4 regions of the Robertmurraya sp. genome follow, and region 2 is predicted to be linked to each of the others. Evidence: riboswitches for the same ligand, from Rfam matches in the RefSeq annotation. Region 2 holds a riboswitch; each other region holds the start of a gene.
The links. Region 2 has a riboswitch for cyclic di-GMP ahead of ACGLXV_RS18615 (amidase). Riboswitches for the same ligand answer to the same signal wherever they lie in the genome.
Positions count from the first base shown of each region.

Region 1: another riboswitch for cyclic di-GMP. It lies ahead of ACGLXV_RS11565 (GGDEF domain-containing protein); the one in region 2 lies ahead of ACGLXV_RS18615 (amidase).
Region 3: another riboswitch for cyclic di-GMP. It lies ahead of ACGLXV_RS22975 (sensor domain-containing diguanylate cyclase); the one in region 2 lies ahead of ACGLXV_RS18615 (amidase).
Region 4: another riboswitch for cyclic di-GMP. It lies ahead of sinI (DNA-binding anti-repressor SinI); the one in region 2 lies ahead of ACGLXV_RS18615 (amidase).

Region 1 covers NZ_JAKFCQ010000084.1:47,765-52,089, reverse strand. The annotation lists gene ACGLXV_RS11575 (ABC transporter ATP-binding protein) at 1-734, opposite strand, end outside; gene ACGLXV_RS11570 (M48 family metallopeptidase) at 909-1,616, shown strand; cyclic di-GMP riboswitch class I at 1,745-1,827, shown strand; gene ACGLXV_RS11565 (GGDEF domain-containing protein) at 1,889-2,965, shown strand; gene ACGLXV_RS11560 (bifunctional metallophosphatase/5'-nucleotidase) at 3,018-4,325, opposite strand, start outside.
Region 2 covers NZ_JAKFCQ010000149.1:25,006-29,330, reverse strand. The annotation lists gene ACGLXV_RS18630 (flavin monoamine oxidase family protein) at 1-150, opposite strand, end outside; gene ACGLXV_RS18625 (DEAD/DEAH box helicase) at 351-1,790, shown strand; gene ACGLXV_RS18620 (YhfC family intramembrane metalloprotease) at 1,916-2,686, shown strand; cyclic di-GMP riboswitch class I at 2,734-2,822, shown strand; gene ACGLXV_RS18615 (amidase) at 2,866-3,735, shown strand; gene ACGLXV_RS18610 (LysR family transcriptional regulator) at 3,848-4,325, shown strand, end outside.
Region 3 covers NZ_JAKFCQ010000186.1:2,833-7,157, forward strand. The annotation lists gene ACGLXV_RS22960 (ABC transporter substrate-binding protein) at 1-173, opposite strand, end outside; gene ACGLXV_RS22965 (LacI family DNA-binding transcriptional regulator) at 433-1,446, opposite strand; gene ACGLXV_RS22970 (hypothetical protein) at 1,812-1,973, opposite strand; cyclic di-GMP riboswitch class I at 2,064-2,150, shown strand; gene ACGLXV_RS22975 (sensor domain-containing diguanylate cyclase) at 2,279-3,241, shown strand; gene ACGLXV_RS22980 (GNAT family N-acetyltransferase) at 3,302-3,847, opposite strand.
Region 4 covers NZ_JAKFCQ010000057.1:518-4,842, forward strand. The annotation lists gene map (type I methionyl aminopeptidase) at 1-467, opposite strand, end outside; gene ACGLXV_RS07680 (helix-turn-helix domain-containing protein) at 1,043-1,372, shown strand; gene sinI (DNA-binding anti-repressor SinI) at 1,503-1,637, opposite strand; cyclic di-GMP riboswitch class I at 1,670-1,764, opposite strand; gene ACGLXV_RS07690 (pseudouridine-5'-phosphate glycosidase) at 2,538-3,452, opposite strand; gene ACGLXV_RS07695 (carbohydrate kinase) at 3,466-4,325, opposite strand, start outside.

The sequences.
Region 1 (4,325 bases), on a different contig from region 2:
TTGATCTCTGGGAATTGATACAATTTTTCGAATGACGCGTCAGGTTCTAAGATGAATGAAACGGTTTGGTTTGTTATTTTTGATTTAATCTCCGACGGTGTCCCATCAGCGACAATCCTTCCATCTTTAAATAGAAGAATCCGCTCTGCTGCATCATCCGCCTCCTGCAAATAGTGAGTAGAGAAAAGAATGGTCTTTCCTTGTTTGGCTAGAGAATTAATGGTTTGCCAAAACCGGTTTCTTGATGAGATATCCATGCCTACAGTCGGTTCGTCAAAAATGATGAGATCGGGATTTCCGGCAAGTGCAAGGGCAAAGCTAACTCGACGTTTTTGACCGCCTGATAATTTTTCTGCCTGTGTTTTTAGATCTTGCTCTGTTAGACCGGTTATTTCAATAAGTTCATCAAGTGAAAGGGGATTAGGATAATAGCTTCGTATAAGTGTGAGTATTTCGTGAACCTTTAAGCCAGGCATCATACTAACTTCCTGCATCATCACGCCAATTTTCTCACGTACGTTCTTTGCTTTTGGGGAAAGTCCAAAGATTTGGATGTTGCCTGCTGAGGGCTTAAGTAAACCTAAAATCATGGATATCGTAGTTGTTTTTCCTGCAGCATTCGGTCCTAAGATGGCCACTATTTCTCCTTTATTAATCGAAAAGTTGATATGGTTAACAGCCGTCTTTTGCTGGAAAGATTTTGATACATTAGTTAAGCGAATGACCTCGTTCATATTTGAACACCTCCTGATTTGATACTTTCATTGTATAATCATGGAAAAGGTGATTTTAGTAAGGGATGTCATGAAAATCACATGACAAATGTCATTTTTACAAAGGCTCTTGAGATCATATAGGGAATCATCATAAAATGGAGGGTATAGCATTTCGCAGATAAAGGTGATGACATGATACACAACTATTCAGGTGAAACGATCAGTTACAATATAAACTACAAAAAACGCAAGTCTATTGGAATTTCCGTTGATGTTTATGGAAATATTGAAGTCCAGGCTCCTAAAGGAACACCCAATGAGTATGTGCTTTTATTTATCGAAGAAAAATGGGACTGGATTCAAGAGAAGTCTAAGGAAATGAAGGCGCGAGCGCTTGGACCGCAGGAAAAGGTTTATGACCATGGCGAAAGTTTTCTTTATTTAGGAAACACCTACCCCATCCAAATCTTTCACGACGCAAATCTTACGCAGAATCATGTGAAGTTTGAAGAAAATAAACTGTTTATCTATGTAAAAGAGTTAGAGGAAGAAAAAATTAGACAGGCACTAAAGCGCTTCTACTATCAGCAATGTAAGACATTGGTAGAGAAGAGTATTAAGTCTTATCAAAGCAACTTTAAAATAAAGCCAAAGGTGGTCCGTATTAATGACAGCAATCGTACGTGGGGAACTTGTGATTCCAATCAGCAGTTAACTTTTAACTGGAAGCTTGCGATGGCACCCCAAAGGGTAATTGATTATGTGGTTGTGCACGAAATGTGCCATATGTTGCATTTAAATCATGATCGTTCTTTTTGGAGACTTGTTGGGAAAATTATGCCGGATTACAAGGAACAAGAAAATTGGCTAGCTTTTTCTAGTTGGAAAATGACAGTATAGTAAGGCGAGAGTCCTCATTTATGAAGGCTCTTTTTTTATGTCACCAATTGGTTGATTTTACAATTTGCAATCATATATCTATCCATCAATATTGCGAGTATAATAGTACTAAAGTAGTAATTATTCCAATTACGAAAAGGCAAATCTACTGAAAGGTAGAGACGCAAAACCGTGGGTCTAAGGTGAAAGCTAAGATTGCCAGGTTATCGAATACAGCCAGAGATGGCTTTCACGAAGTGCTAACATGCTACGTGAAATTGGAGGAAGATCAAATGAATAGAGAAGAGATGTTTGATAAAAGGTTACTTATTCGTGATATATTGAATACCCTATGGGTTATTATTGGACTGTATTTGTTAGGGACAGGTATACACTTTTTTCTTACTACTTATGATAAGTGGTTATTTTTTTTAGAAGTGATTTTATTTCCATTATTTAAATTTATCGCTGTCATGGCATGTGCAGAGCTGTTTATGAGTAAATTCCGGAAACACACGGAGTACTATATCATGATTGTAATTACTCTTTTTATTAGCATCATAATTATTAGTATTTACGATAAAGTAATTTTGATGGTTTTACTCATTACTCCTGTTCTGGTCTCATTGTTTTTCTATAATAAAAGAATCATTCGCTTTTCAGTGTTTATATCGATCCTCACTTTTTTATTCATTTATTTTTTTTATGAACCGGTACATGCTTCTATGGATACAGCAGATTTGATTATTATTATCTTAATTTTATTAGGGATTTCACTACTTATATACAGCCTCATGAAACATAGTGATCAAGTGATGAAAGAATTGTTAAAAACAACAAAAGAAAAAAATGATCTATTCTCTAAAAACATTCAAATGGAAAGGCTTTCCCGGTTAGATCCTGTTACGGAGTTATATAATCACAGGTCTTTTCATGAACAGTTGGATTCGATTGTTGGTTTACGTTCATCAGAGGAGTTAAACGTTCATGTAGCCGTCCTTGACATTGATAATTTCAAACAAATCAATGATACGTTCGGCCATAGAGCTGGAGACAGTGTCATTATAGAAGTCGCAAGGCAAATTAAATTTTTCTCTGTTGGCGATGACTTTCCTTCTAGGTACGGAGGAGAGGAATTTGGAATTATCACAATGGGAACGTCGGAAGAGGATTTTATTATAAGGGTGGAAAACATCCGGGAAAGTATTGCAAACACTAGTTTCCCTGAGCTCAAAGGGCGACACGTAACAATCAGTATTGGTGTACAAAAACTGTTGCCTGGAATGAACAAGGAAGATCTCTTTAAAGGGGCAGATACAGCACTTTATACAGCAAAGAGAACAGGGAAAAATAAAACGGTAGTTAATTAGGGCAGAATCAGGGAATGAAGAGTGACAATGGGGGCTAACCATTGTCACCTTTTTACGTTTGAATTACCTTCCAATTATCATTGACTGTAGCTTTTACTGTTCCATACTTGGAAAAATAATTAGCAAGCAGTTCAGTCATGTCGATTTGAATTTCTTTTATGACTTTCTTTCCCTTATACATAGAATAGTTCCCACCACCGGTAGCGCGGTAATTATTCATGACCACGTGATACTTTTGCTTCCGATCCAAAGTTTCACCATTCTTCATTAGAGAAACAATTCGTTCACCAACTGGTTTTCCAACATCAATTGTGTATTGAATTCCTTCCCACATATCGTAATTATAATGTTGAGGCTTAGGGTCGATGAATTGGGGATTTACTGCTATTTCTCCATTTTCGTTTACGATAAAATAAGTAGCGCTTTTTTCTAATCCATCCTTAATATCTTGTCCCGTTAGCTCTAATACCGTCAACGTATTTGGATAGATATAATTTGAAACAATATCCCTCATCGTTACGTTCGTTGGAAGGCCAATGGCATGATTGCTGAACAGAGCGGTGTTGGATATATCAACGTTACTTGCTTCCATTTGTACCTGGTTGATAAATTCTATAAAAGGGTGTTCTTTTATACGCGCAAGGAAAGGATCTTTTATGATCATATCGCCTTGAATACGTCCGATGGGTTGATCGAGCCAATTTTGCGTTTTCTCTTCGTAAGGTAGAATCAATCGTAATATTTCCTCATCTTCTTTCCACTCCTTAACCGGAACAAGAGAGGCTTTTTTAGAAAGACACTTCCATTTATGATCACGATCCAAAGTAAACTCTATATCAACCTGCCCCATACAAACTCCACTGTTTCCAGGTTGAACAATCGTAACACCGTTTAGCTCATCGGCCAATAAGCGGTGCTGATGTCCCGTTAATAACACATCAATGCCTTCTACTTCTTGGCATAGTTGATAGGCTTGGTTTTCACCTGTGACCGCTTCGGTTGGTTCTCCAGTTTTGAGGTTTCTTTCAAAGCCACCATGATAGGAAACAACGAAAAGATCAGGTTGTTCGTTTTCTTTGATATGAGGAATCCACTTTTTAGCACTTTCCACAGCATCCTCAAATTCTAATCCATCTATATGTTCTGCTTTCTCCCAGTTTGGGATATAAGGTGTTGTTAAACCTAAAATGGCCACCTTTATGCCTTCTGGAAGTATTTTAATGGTGTAGGGTTTGCCAAAGAAAGGTTCTTTTGTTTGATTGTTAAGTATATTGGCAGATAAAATGGGAAATTGAGCTTCAGAGACGCTTTGTTTTAATGTGGATAGGCCATAGTTGAACTCATGGTTTCCAATGATAGC
Region 2 (4,325 bases):
ATCTTGATAGGTATTCGTTAAAATTCTTCCCCCTATACGGTTTTGAGCTTCTAGGATAGCAAAGCTTTTTCCATGCTTCCTTAACTCCCATCCAGCAGCAAGACCAGATAGGCCAGCTCCAACAATTACTACGTCTACATGATTTAGCACGATGAGTGCCTCCCGTAAAAGATTTAGCTGCTGAAAATAAAAGATTTAGGCATCGTGAAAGTATTTTCCCTCTGTTCCTAAAGAAACATGTACATTTTAATGAATATGTGGTCAAATGAAATGTACTTTACATATTGGCTTAATAAAAAGAATACGTTCGGTAAAATTAGTATTGTAAAGAATTTTTGAAAAGAGGCTGTATGATGGATTTTACAGATTTCACCTTAAGTGAAGAAATATTGAGTACTTTAGCGAGCTTACAATATCAACAACCAACTGAAGTTCAAAGGAAGGTCATTCCGCTTGTGATAGAGGAGCGCGATGTGGTCGTAAAGTCACGTACAGGAAGTGGAAAAACAGCATCCTTTGCCATTCCGATTTGTGAAATGATCGATTGGGCAGAAAATAAACCACAAGCTCTCGTGCTTACCCCTACTCGAGAGTTAGCTGTACAGATAAAAGAAGATTTTATAAATATCGGCCGGTTAAAACGAATCAATGCAGTAGAAGTATACGGAAAGCAATCCTTTATGTATCAAAAAACGAAACTTAAGCAAAAAACTCATGTGGTTGTAGGGACACCAGGTCGACTGCTTGATCATATTCAAAAAGGGACCCTTGTGTTAGATCGTGTCCGATACCTAGTGATTGACGAAGCGGATGAAATGCTAAACATGGGCTTTATCGAACAAGTGGAGGCAATTATTGAAGAAATGCCAAAAAATCGAGTAACCATGCTCTTTTCAGCCACTCTTCCTGATACCATAAAAAAGCTAGCTCAAAACTATTTACACTCTCCTGTGGAGGTTGAGATTGAATCTTCAAGTACTTCAGAAGGATTAATTGAGCATTCATTATTTTGGGTGGAGGAAGATGAAAAACTTCAATTATTGCAAAATGTAACGATTATTGAAAACCCGGATAGCTGTATCATTTTTTGCCGGACAAAAGACCGTGTCGATATGGTCGTCGATCATCTAACGAAGCTTGGATATGATTGCGATAAAATACATGGTGGAATGATACAGGAAGATCGTCTAGATGTGATGAGTGAATTTAAACGGGGAGAGTTCCGCTATCTAATCGCAACCGATGTGGCAGCACGAGGAATTGATATCGAAAATATTTCACTCGTGGTGAACTTTGATATCCCATATGAAAAAGAGAGCTATGTGCATCGTACTGGAAGAACCGGGCGGGCGGGCTTGAAAGGAAAGGCTACTACTTTTGTGACAGATAGAGAAAAACGATTGTTAGAAGAGATAGAACAATTAATTGGTTTTTCTATTCCACAGAAGGTGAAACCTGCTTCGGGACAGTTGGAGAGATCACGACCTGCCTTTGAAAAGAAGATTAGTTCGGAACCGGAGATTAAGCAACTAAAAAGTGAAGAACTCAATAAGGATATCACCAAACTCTATTTTAATGGCGGCAAGAAAAAGAAGCTGCGCGCTGTTGATTTTGTAGGAACCATTTCAAAAATTGATGGTGTAACTGCAGAGGATATCGGAATTATCACGATTCTTGACACGGTCTCTTATGTAGAAATCCTAAATGGAAAAGGGTCACTTGTGTTGTCTGAAATGAAACATACAACGGTAAAAGGGAAACAATTAAAGGTTCATGTGGCAAGAAGATAAGAAGCACTTCCTAGAGGTGCTTTTTTTAATTGGGAAAAATGAACAAAATTCATTGACAGATTATTACTCTTACTTTAATATTATCATTATCAATAATGATAATAAAAAAACAAGGGGGATTTACGATGATAAGCAATGCAACGATCTCGAGCATGATTGCAGTTATTATATTTTCTATTCTTCTATTTGTTACTGCCATTCTTTTTACAAAAAAACAAGTAGGAATTTCTCTCAAGCCGTTAATAATAGGTAGCATCGGGTTTGTTATTATTACTCAAGTATTAGAGAAACTTCTTCATGTTGTCGTCATAACCAGTTTTCCAAACTATGTGGAACATCCATGGTTATTTGGATTATATGGCGGTTTTGCTGCAGGGATTTTTGAGGAAGTAGGACGCTATATTCTTTTTATTTGGCTATTAAAAAAATATCAGGATTACAAGGGTGGTCTATCCTTTGGGGTTGGCTGGGGTGGCATTGAAGCAGTAGTAATTGCTCTTTCAACGGTAGTGCCATTTCTTATCTTTGCAACCATGATCAATACAGGTACATTTGATTCATCTATCGGAGCTAGTCTTCCAAGTGATCAGGCAGCAACCATTAAAGAAACATTATTAAATCAGGGAGTTTCTCACTACTTATGGGCAATACCAGAACGCTTCTTTGCCCTCTTTATGCAAATCGCTTTCAGCTTACTTGTATTAGTTGCTGTTATCAAAAAGAAATTCCAATACGTATTGCTCGCTATAGTCGCTCATGCGGCGATTGATTTTCCTTTAGCTTTCTATCAAACTGGATACATTAAAAGCTTATGGATCATTGAGTTGTACATTGCCTTAATCGGAGTTCTATCTTTCTTTATAATAAAAAGATTAAGAAAATTATTGATTGGGTAAAAATACCTGAGGCAAAAGTCTGTTTTAATAAAGTATAATTAAAGAAAAACTGTAAAAGGCAAACTTTTCCGAAAGGGAAGGACGCAAAGCCGTGAGCCTAATCGCTTGTCATGCGAATGGTCGTCAGGTTGCCAGGTCTCATTTTGTGAGCCTCGGCTGGCAGAATGGGGGAACATGAAGTGAAAAAGCTCGTTGTATCAATGATTATTGTTTTGCTTTTTTCAATTGGAGGCTTTGGATCAAAAATGAGTGCATCAACAGTAGATCGCTCCACATGGCTTTGGAATCCGTGGGAAATTGTGAGTAATGAAACAGGAACCTTAAGCTTTCTTGAACAAAAGCAAATCAACAAAGTCTATGTACAATTCGATCGTGATATCCCTATGAATGTATACCGTAGCTTTATTACGAAGGCATCGGTAAAAGGGATAAAAGTATATGCTCTAGATGGAGCGCCGGGTTGGGTGGCACCAAAAGGCTACAGAAACCAAGATGCTCTTATGAATTGGTTAAAAACCTATCAAGCAGGGTCAACCGCTTCTCAAAAATTTACGGGGATTCATTTAGATGTAGAGCCCTACTTATATAGCGGTTGGAATACGAATAGAGCAGCTACTGTAAAAAGTTATCAAGAACTGATAACAAAAGCGAATACTTCAGCTGCAGGATTAAAACTACCACTTGAAGCGGACCTGCCATTCTGGTTTGATGAAGTTTCTTATAATAATACGTATGGTAAAGGAAATCTAGCGGAGTGGGTCATTACAAAAACGAATAGTGTAACGATTATGGCCTACCGTGATACAGCTCCTGCCATCATTGAAATCGTAAAAAATGAAGTTGCCTTTGCTGGGAAACATAATAAGACATTAGTAATCGGTGTAGAAACAGGTGCAACAGACGAAGGAGATATGATTTCTTTTTTTGAAGAAGGAGAAGCCTACATGAACGAGCAACTTGCTACTGTTGCCTCTCATTATGGAACAACTCTTGGATACAATGGAGTTGCTATCCACCATGTGGGAAGCTGGAAAACAATGAAACCATAAAGAACGCAAAAGCACTCAAAAGAGTGCTTTTTTGTTCATATTCAGTCCTTTTTCTTGTCTAAAAAACATCATATACTTTGTTTAAAGATTGGAAACAGGGAGGGCGCTGTTTATGAACCTGAAACATTTACAATATTTTCGTGTGCTAGCCAAAACGCAGCATTATACAAAAGCAGCAGCTCAGCTATATATCACACAACCAAGTCTTAGTCAGGCAATAGGCGAGCTTGAAAAAGAATTAAGTATAAAGTTATTTGAAAAGGTTGGTAGAAATATCAAGCTGTCAAAGTACGGCCAATATTTTTTAACCTATGTGGAAAACGGATTAGAGGAGCTTGAAAAGGGTGAAAGGAATCTTCAAAAGCTCACCAATGCCAATACGGGTATCATTGACTTAGCATTCATTTTTTCCTTAGGCGCTGATTTTGTCCCATCAATTATTCAGTCCTTTATGGAAGCAAATGAGGGCGGACAAGTGACGTTTTCGTGTATACAAGGAACAACACAGAATATCATCCAAGGCTTAAAGGAAGAAAATTATGACCTAGCTTTTTGTACGTATGCGGAACATGAACCAGAGATTGATTTTA
Region 3 (4,325 bases), on a different contig from region 2:
TTTTTTACCACATTTTGCAGAGTAATTTTATCTGCTTCATTCGTTACAGTCGAAAACAAGTTTACAACCGTCTTATCACTGTTTGCTTCATTACCCCCGGAAGCTTTATTGCATCCAGTCACAATCGTTGTCAACGCGGCTGCAAACGCCACCGTTTTTAAAAGCTTTTTCAAAATAAACGCCCCCTCAGTCATTTTTAAATAACAAGTAAAAATTACCTATTAAAATGAGTTCGTTTTCTTGCTGACGTTTGGGAGCAACTATATAATAGAATTAGCTCCCGTTCATAGGTGGAGTAGTTTGTTAGTTTTCGCCCAATGCAGTGTGATGGCAGTCACTTTGCACCCTGCTAGCTTTCATGCTGTCAGGGTGGGCATTAAATCGTTGAAAAAGATACATGGTCTTATTTTCCGAAAACCACCTCCTTAAAAGTTATTTATTTTTCTTGCAGCTCTCCCGGATCACCAATTCAGTCGGCAGGGTCACGGTTAATGGAAGTTCTCTTCCATTCAGGCGATCTAGTAAAAGTTTTACTCCTGTTTTCCCCATCTCCTTCGTATGCACTCTGATTGTCGTCAAAGGTGTACTTGCGAATGATGCAGCTTCAATATCGTCAAAGCCGATAATGGCTACATCATCAGGAACTTTGAGATTGGCTTCTTGTAATGCTCTTAACGCCCCAATCGCCATCGGATCACTGGCAATAAAAAACGCCTCGGGAAAATTCCTCATATAAATGGCTTTTTTCATTAATTCATAACCCTGTGCCATTGAATACTCACCGATAAAAACGGCCTCCGGGTCGAACATTTTTTGTTCTTTCATCAAGCGTTCAAAGGTGGTGAGACGTTTATCTTCAGAGTTGAACTTTTGATTTTTGCTATGCTCCTTCTCCCTTCCTCCGATATACCCGATACTCTTATAGCCGGTTCCTAATAGATGCTTGATCGCTTTCTCTGTGGCCTTTTCAAAATCAATCACAACCGCATCATACAAATCATCGTTAGGCGAGTGGTTAATGTACACAACATTTTCCACTCTACTGATGGCCTTGAGCGCCATCTCTTTTACCCTGCCGACGACAATGAGTCCATCAAGGTCGTCAATCATTTGATTGGTCTCCGTTTCATGTAAACGGAACGTAACGGTTCTGATCCCATGACTCGCAAGTTCCATTTCAATCCCTTGGCGGATGGATAAAAAATATGGATCATTGATCTCCTCGTCCAATGATTGGGTAACGATAATCCCGACATGTTTCAAAGTCTGTTGTTTTTGTTTCAACCGTCTTTCTAAAATCGTTTCGTATCCAAGCTCCTTAGCAACCTGGAAAATACGTTCCCTCGTTTCAGACTGAACGGAAATCGTATCATCGTTATTTAACACCCGTGAAACCGTAGATGCTGATACATTCGACTTGTCCGCAATTTCCTTGATAGTAGCCATCTCATAACCCTCTTCATATTCTTTTCAACACCCGTAAACTTTTACTTAACAATAACTAAAATATTTACTAGGTATATTCGAATAATAGCATCTTATGGAAGGGCTTACAAGTATAAAAACTAATTTTTCTAAAAATTTATACAATTTTTTCGTTGTATAACACCGATATAGTAAGATTTTCTTATTATTGATAAATTTCCATCTGGTAAATTATTTAGTAATATTCTTCTTGAAAACCTTTCTCAGATAGACGTTTTCTAATAAAAAAAAGCCGAGCCACTAGGCACGACCTCTACTTTCTTGTATGATTTGTTTTTTTCTTATGCTCCTTAGTATCGATGCAAGTATCAAATAAGGAGGAATTGTTAGCAAATGCCAAGAAGTTCCTTCGAGTTGTACTTGAAGGATGATTGTAAGAGATACCAAGAAGTTCCTTCGAGTTGTACTTGAAGGATGATTGTAAGAGATACCAAGAATACAATAGCAAGGGGAATATCCCACTTGTGTCGCACTAGCCAGTTTTTCATATAAACACCTCTTGTTTATTTGGTTCAAAGTAATTTTTATTGATATTGAAAATTTAGCTATTATAATAGAAATAGGACTATTTACTCAATGAATAAAAAAGGCAAACTCATTGAAAAATGACGACGCAAAACTATAGGGACTAAGGTCGTATTTGACTATGTTAGCCAGTTACCGATTAAAGTGTTCAAGGCCTATCGGTAGCGGTAGGTCTTTTATTATATTCAGGACGATAGGAACAAAGGACATCCATTTACTATATGGTATGATTTATATTTTAATATATTCTAAAAGATGAGGGTCTAAAATGAGCATACAGTTTACAACTGGGTTAATTACAGGAATGGCTATAGTTAGTTTGATAAGCCCTCTTTTATATAGAAGATGGGAAAATCAAAGAAAGAAGATAATAGAAAATCAGAAAAGTTTTGTTGACATAATTGAAAATACAAGGGATTTTCTATATTATTTTCAGGTTTATCCAAAAAGAGAATTTAAGTATCTTAGTCCTTCAGCTGAACATTTTTTTGGAGCAGGTTCGATTGAACGTGCCTTTAAGAATTCCGACATACCCTTTATAGATATTCATCCCGATGATTTTCATATTCTTGAAAAAAAAGTTAACGGAGAACTAAATTTTGACGAGAGTATTGTACAGCGATGGCTTGATAAAAATGGGGAATATAGATATTTTGAAGAATATGCTACTCCCATTTATAAAAATGGAAAGCTTGTTGCGATACAGGGAGTTTTAAGAAATATCGACGATAAAATCCAGTTAGAAAAGGAGTTGCAGTATCAAATTAGCCACGATTCTTTAACTGGGATATATAATCGCGAGTACTTTGAATATAAATTTGAACAGTTTGATCAAACGTCAAATATTCCTATAGCGATTCTCATATGTGATTTAGACGAATTGAAATATATTAATGATCATTTCGGACATAAAGAGGGAGATTTTATCATCATGGAAACAGCGGGGTTACTCAATCAATTCTCCTCAGATTTAGTAACAGTTGCTAGACTTGGTGGAGACGAATTCGCTCTCATACTTGAACATTCTACAGAGAACACCGCGAAAGAACTAGTCGATGAAATAATAAAGGAGTTTAAGAAGTATAATGAAACCTCTAAGAGGGAAATCAAATTATCGATCGGCTTTTCTTTCGAAGATCATTCTTTGGGCAATATGACCAACTTATTCTCTAAAGCTGATAAAAATATGTATCATGCTAAAAAGAGAAATAAAAATAGAATAATTAATTAGAAATGTAAAACACCTTAGATATCCTATCTGAGGTGTCAGATTGTTGAAAGTGAAATGAGCTTACACTTCCGAGATGTTGATGATAGCTAATATTTGATGATCTGTCCATTTGCCATTAATCTTTAGATTTTCTTTAGCTATACCTTCTTTTTTAAACCCTACTTTTTCTAATACACGAATAGATGCTAAATTGTCAGGCATAGCTCCTGCTTCAATTCTATGTAATTTTAATTCTCTAAAAGCAAAGTCTACAACAAGTTGAAGAGCTTCTGTTGTATAGCCCTTTGCATTATACTCCTTATCTAGAGTAAATCCCGTATAACAGTTTTGGAGATCTCCCCTAGCAATTTGAGTTAATGAAATGTCTCCGATAAGTTTATCAGTTGCTTTTAAAAAGATTCCAAATGCATATAATTGACCTTCATCTGTCATTTTTAATGCCCGTTCAATGCGTATTTTTTGATGTTCTTCTGTATAAAAGGCTTCTGGGAGTAATGGGCAAACTCGTTGAAAAAATTCGCGATTTCTAATATGTAAGTTAGCTAGCTCGCGGGCGTCAGAAGTTTTGTAAAGTCGAAGATAAATATGTTGCCCTACTAACCTCATAAAACCCCTCCAATATTATTATTGTTTTAAAGCGTTAATCCTCACATGATTATTACCCCTGTTTACTTATGGACAGATCTTACAAGGCATTCTTTTAAGACCTTCTGTACAAACCATACTTCCAACAATCCCAACTATTATACTAGAAGTTATGAATTTCAACGCATAATAAATACCTGTACCAGTCATACAATCAAGTATTATAAATTTTTTAATTGTCGAACCTCTAATAGTATAGAACACTACATTTTGATTTTTCATGCCCGATCACACCCTATTTTTTTATATACATCATATGAGTGATTTGGATTGTCTTATTCCACAGACCCCCACTTATTTTACTTCCATTTTGGTTACCCAAAGGAAATCCTCCCCAAAGTAGTCCGTAGGCTGATGGGTCTTTTGCATCTAAAAACTAGGGAGTAATCCCCCCCTTATTAACCAATCTTTCCATCGATATCGGAGGTATCAACGTTAT
Region 4 (4,325 bases), on a different contig from region 2:
CCTTCCACGTAGGTTTGAATCGCATGTCCGATATCTCCGATTCGATTTCCTACGACGGCTGCTTCAATTCCTTTGTATAAGCTCGTTTTTGTTACCTCTACAAGACGGTTTGTTTCTTCAGAAGCTTCTCCAACGATATACGTCCACGCAGAGTCTGCTAAGGCGCTATTCACATTGACAACCATATCGATTGTGACAATGTCCCCTGTATTTAGAGGTTCTTTTCTTGGAAAGCCGTGACAAATCTCATCATTAATACTAGCACATGTTGCGTACTCGTAACCTCTGTAACCCTTTTGCTGAGCAATTGCCCCATGCTGCGCTAAATATTTATCAACAAACTGGTCAATTTCCCAAGTTGTTATTCCTGGTTTGATCATTTTTTTAATTTCTTTATGACAAGCAGCCAGAAGCTCTCCTGCTTTTTTCATTGCCTCAATTTCACGAGGTGATTTTAAAACAATCATTTATCTCACTTCCCCAAATCCCAATAATGTATAGTCTTTATTGTACTCTCTAACGGTCTATATTAGCAAAGCATTCCTATGTCTAATTTTGTTAGATAACCTCAAACAATAGTCAATCAAACGTTTGATTGAATTCCCTTCACCCCTTTAAAATCAACAACCACAAAAAAAAGAATTTGTCGAACAAAAAAAATAGGTTTCACCCACCCCAATCCCGGGTATAAAAGGGTGTCAGACACCCTTCGTGGACAAAAAGGGCCATTCTGTCTTTTTGTGGTGTCTGTCACCGTTCGTGGACAGATTGGGTGGTTTTGTCCATATGGGGTGGACAGTAGATTTTTTTTAGTTACGCCCATAATTATCACTTTCAATACGAATGGTATTGTGTATAATGCTACATAGAAGCATTAAAAGTTGTTAATCAGCTTTTAATCACTAGAACCGTAATAACCATCCATTTGTGACTAACTAAAGAAATTTTAAGAACGAAACCTACTATTTTCGTTCTGAATATGGAACTAACCAATTTTTTTTGCTATTATGAATTCATACAGAGAGATAGGTGAGTGATCTAGATGATTGGAGATCGTGTTAAGAAACTTCGTCTTGAAAAGAAAATGTCCATGTCTGAGCTAGCTGAACAAGCTGGTGTCGCGAAATCATACTTAAGTTCATTAGAAAGAAATTTACAAACGAATCCGTCTATCCAATTTCTTGAGAAAATTTCAGCTGTCCTTCATGTACCAGTTGACCATCTTATACATGAGCACCCAAATAAAGACGAACTAGACTCTGACTGGATGAAGCTTGTGAAAGAGGCTATGAACTCCGGGGTTTCGAAGGATCAGTTTAAAGAATTTCTTGAGTTTAATAAATGGAGAAGTAATCAATCAAATAATAACTAATGCAAAAAGACAAAATCCAGGTGATTTTGTCTTTTTTTCCAAAATAAAAAGCATTCCCATACGGTCCGACCCTAACAGAAATACTTTCATTCTATGTATGAAACAACATGCTAAGTAAGCTAGTTTCTTTTTATCCTCTAATTTCATTCTCACCTAAAAATCTTCTAATCTCTTCTTTCTCTAGGCCTAACTTTTTTGCCTCAATGATCAACATCATCCACTCATAGTCTAGCTCTTCTAATGTCACTTCACTCGTTTCCAACATCCCTCAATCTCCCCCTAAAATACGATCGTATTCCAGGCAGTCCAGCCGTCTTAGCAAAAAAACTTCTAACTACCTTAGACCTGCGACTTTGCGTCCCCCCTTTTCAGAAGGTTTGCCTTTTTCTGTGTTTTTCTCTCCCTATGTGATTCACTTATCAATCATTTTACTACTCGATCTTAGTAAATTGTGTAAAAATTTGTCATACACTTTAAAAATTTCCCAACTTTTTAGTTACACTATTCGACAAAGATCTCCATAAAGAACAATTGAGTACCAATGGACACATACATTTTTTACATTTGTAAGAACAAACACAAAAATCATAAGTCTTCATGTCGCCCACTGTCGAAATCATTTTTAAAATTTTCTGACTTTTAAACAATTAAGTCTTTATTCCTAGTTTTTGATTCTCATATGCTTTTAATTTCCTTTGGATAGGAATGATATTTACATGTACCCTTTCCAGTGTAACTGCATCAAAAAAAGGTAACTTTGTTAGATTATGTCCACATATAGGACAGATCCATTCCCCTGCTTCCGAGCTGCTGTATGAAGGGCGATAACATTTGTCACAGTTCTTTCGGTACATTCCCGCCACCTACTATTCTAATAGTTTTCGTTTCTTATTCTATTAATTTTTGTTCTATATAAAGAATAATTTACTTTTATTTTAGACGGTAGTGCTGGTAAACTAAACACCCTAAACGAACCGTTTTTTCGTTATAATGAACAGTTTTCTTCCGTTTTCATCTCCTTTCTCCCTATTTCTTACTTTTATAGTTTTTTTAAGAACAATTCGTTCGTTGTGGTGTACATATTCAGAGTTTGTAAATCTAGTACTATTTTTATGCAAAAAAAAAGGAATCAGTCCTTATGAGACTGACTCCTCAAAAATATTTTTTAAGATAGAGTGTTAAGTTGAACAGCTATTTTTGATCCAACCTCAGCATTATTCTTAACCAAGGCAATATTTGCTTCCAAGCTTCTTCCTTCTGTTAATTCTTTTACCTTTGATAAAAGGAATGGAGTAACATTTTTACCCGCAATCTCATTTTCCTTTGCTTCCTTTAAAGCCGCTTCAATCACGCTGTTGATAAATTGCTCATCAAGAGCATCTGTTTCTGGGATTGGGTTAGCAATAACCACTCCACCCTTCAATCCTAACTCCCACTTTGTACGAATCATGCTTGCTGCTTCCTTTTCATTTTCCACTTGAACATTCACTTGGAAGGGACTTGTTCTTGTATAAAAAGCCGGAAGTACCTCGGTACCAAAGCCAACGACTGGCACCCCATGAGTTTCTAAATACTCTAGTGTTAAACCAATATCAAGAATAGATTTTGCCCCTGCGCACACAACAGCAACATTGGTTTGAGCGAGTTCTTGAAGATCAGCTGAAACATCCATCGTTACTTCAGCTTCACGGTGAACTCCACCAATCCCACCGGTTACGAACACTTCAATGCCAGCAAGCTCTGCACAGATCATCGTTGCCGCTACCGTTGTTGCTCCATTTTTCTTCGTCGCCACTAGGTAAGGTAAATCCCTACGGCTCGCCTTTTCAATGTCCTTTCGTGTAGCAAGCATTTCTAACTCTTCGTCTGATAAGCCTATTTTTATTTTCCCATCTAAAATAGCAATCGTAGCCGGTACAGCACCATTTTTACGAATAATGTCTTCTACTTCCTTTGCCGTTTGTACATTTTGTGGGTACGGCATTCCGTGAGAGATGATAGTTGACTCTAATGCTACTACTGGTACATTATTTTTTTTCGCTTCTAAAACTTCTTGTGAGTATTCTAAGTATTTTTCCATGTTTGTTTTCTCCTTAGTGGAAATTATGTTGAAAAGCTTCTTGTAGTTGTTGATGATTCAATGACGGGTTAACCGTTTCCTCCGTTGCTAAAGTAAGCATCGAACATGCCATTCCAATTTTGCAGGCATCTTCCGTTTTTAACTCGCGTAAGTAGGCATAAACAATTCCTGCAACCAGTGCATCTCCTGCACCCGTTACATCAACAACATCAACCTTCGGCGGTAACAATACACCCGCTTCATTCGCCTTTGTAAAGTAAATAAGTCCTTTGTCTCCGCGAGAAATAACAACTCTTTCCACGCCTTTTTTCATAATTGCTTCTGCAGCTTTAAAAAAGTCACCTTCGTCTTTAATTGGTTTCCCAGCTAACGCCTCTGCTTCGTCCTTATTTGCTATAAGCCAAGCCACACCATCAAGATTTTGTGGCAACTTCTTAATTTTTGGAGCTGAAACAGGGGTGATCACGAGGGGAATCGCTTCTTCTCTACAGCGATCAATCACTTTTGCTAGTACGTCAGAAGGGAAGTTTGTATCAATCATGACAAGCTCTGTTGATGCAAGAAAACCCCAGCGCTTTTCAACAAACTCTAAATCGACACGATCATAAATGCCCATATCTGCTAAAGCAACCACCATTTCCCCATCCACATCCAAAACAGCCGTATACGTTCCCGTTGCTTCATTAGGAAGAATTTTTGAAGGCTCTATATCAACGTAAGACCTTGTGTAGTCTAGTAGCCATTTTCCTTCATGATCATCACCAACAACAGTCATAAGAGAAACATCTAATCCTAGTCTTCCCAAGTTTTCAGCAATGTTCCTTGCAACCCCTCCGCAAGAATTACTAGTACTAGCAGGATTGGATGTTCCTA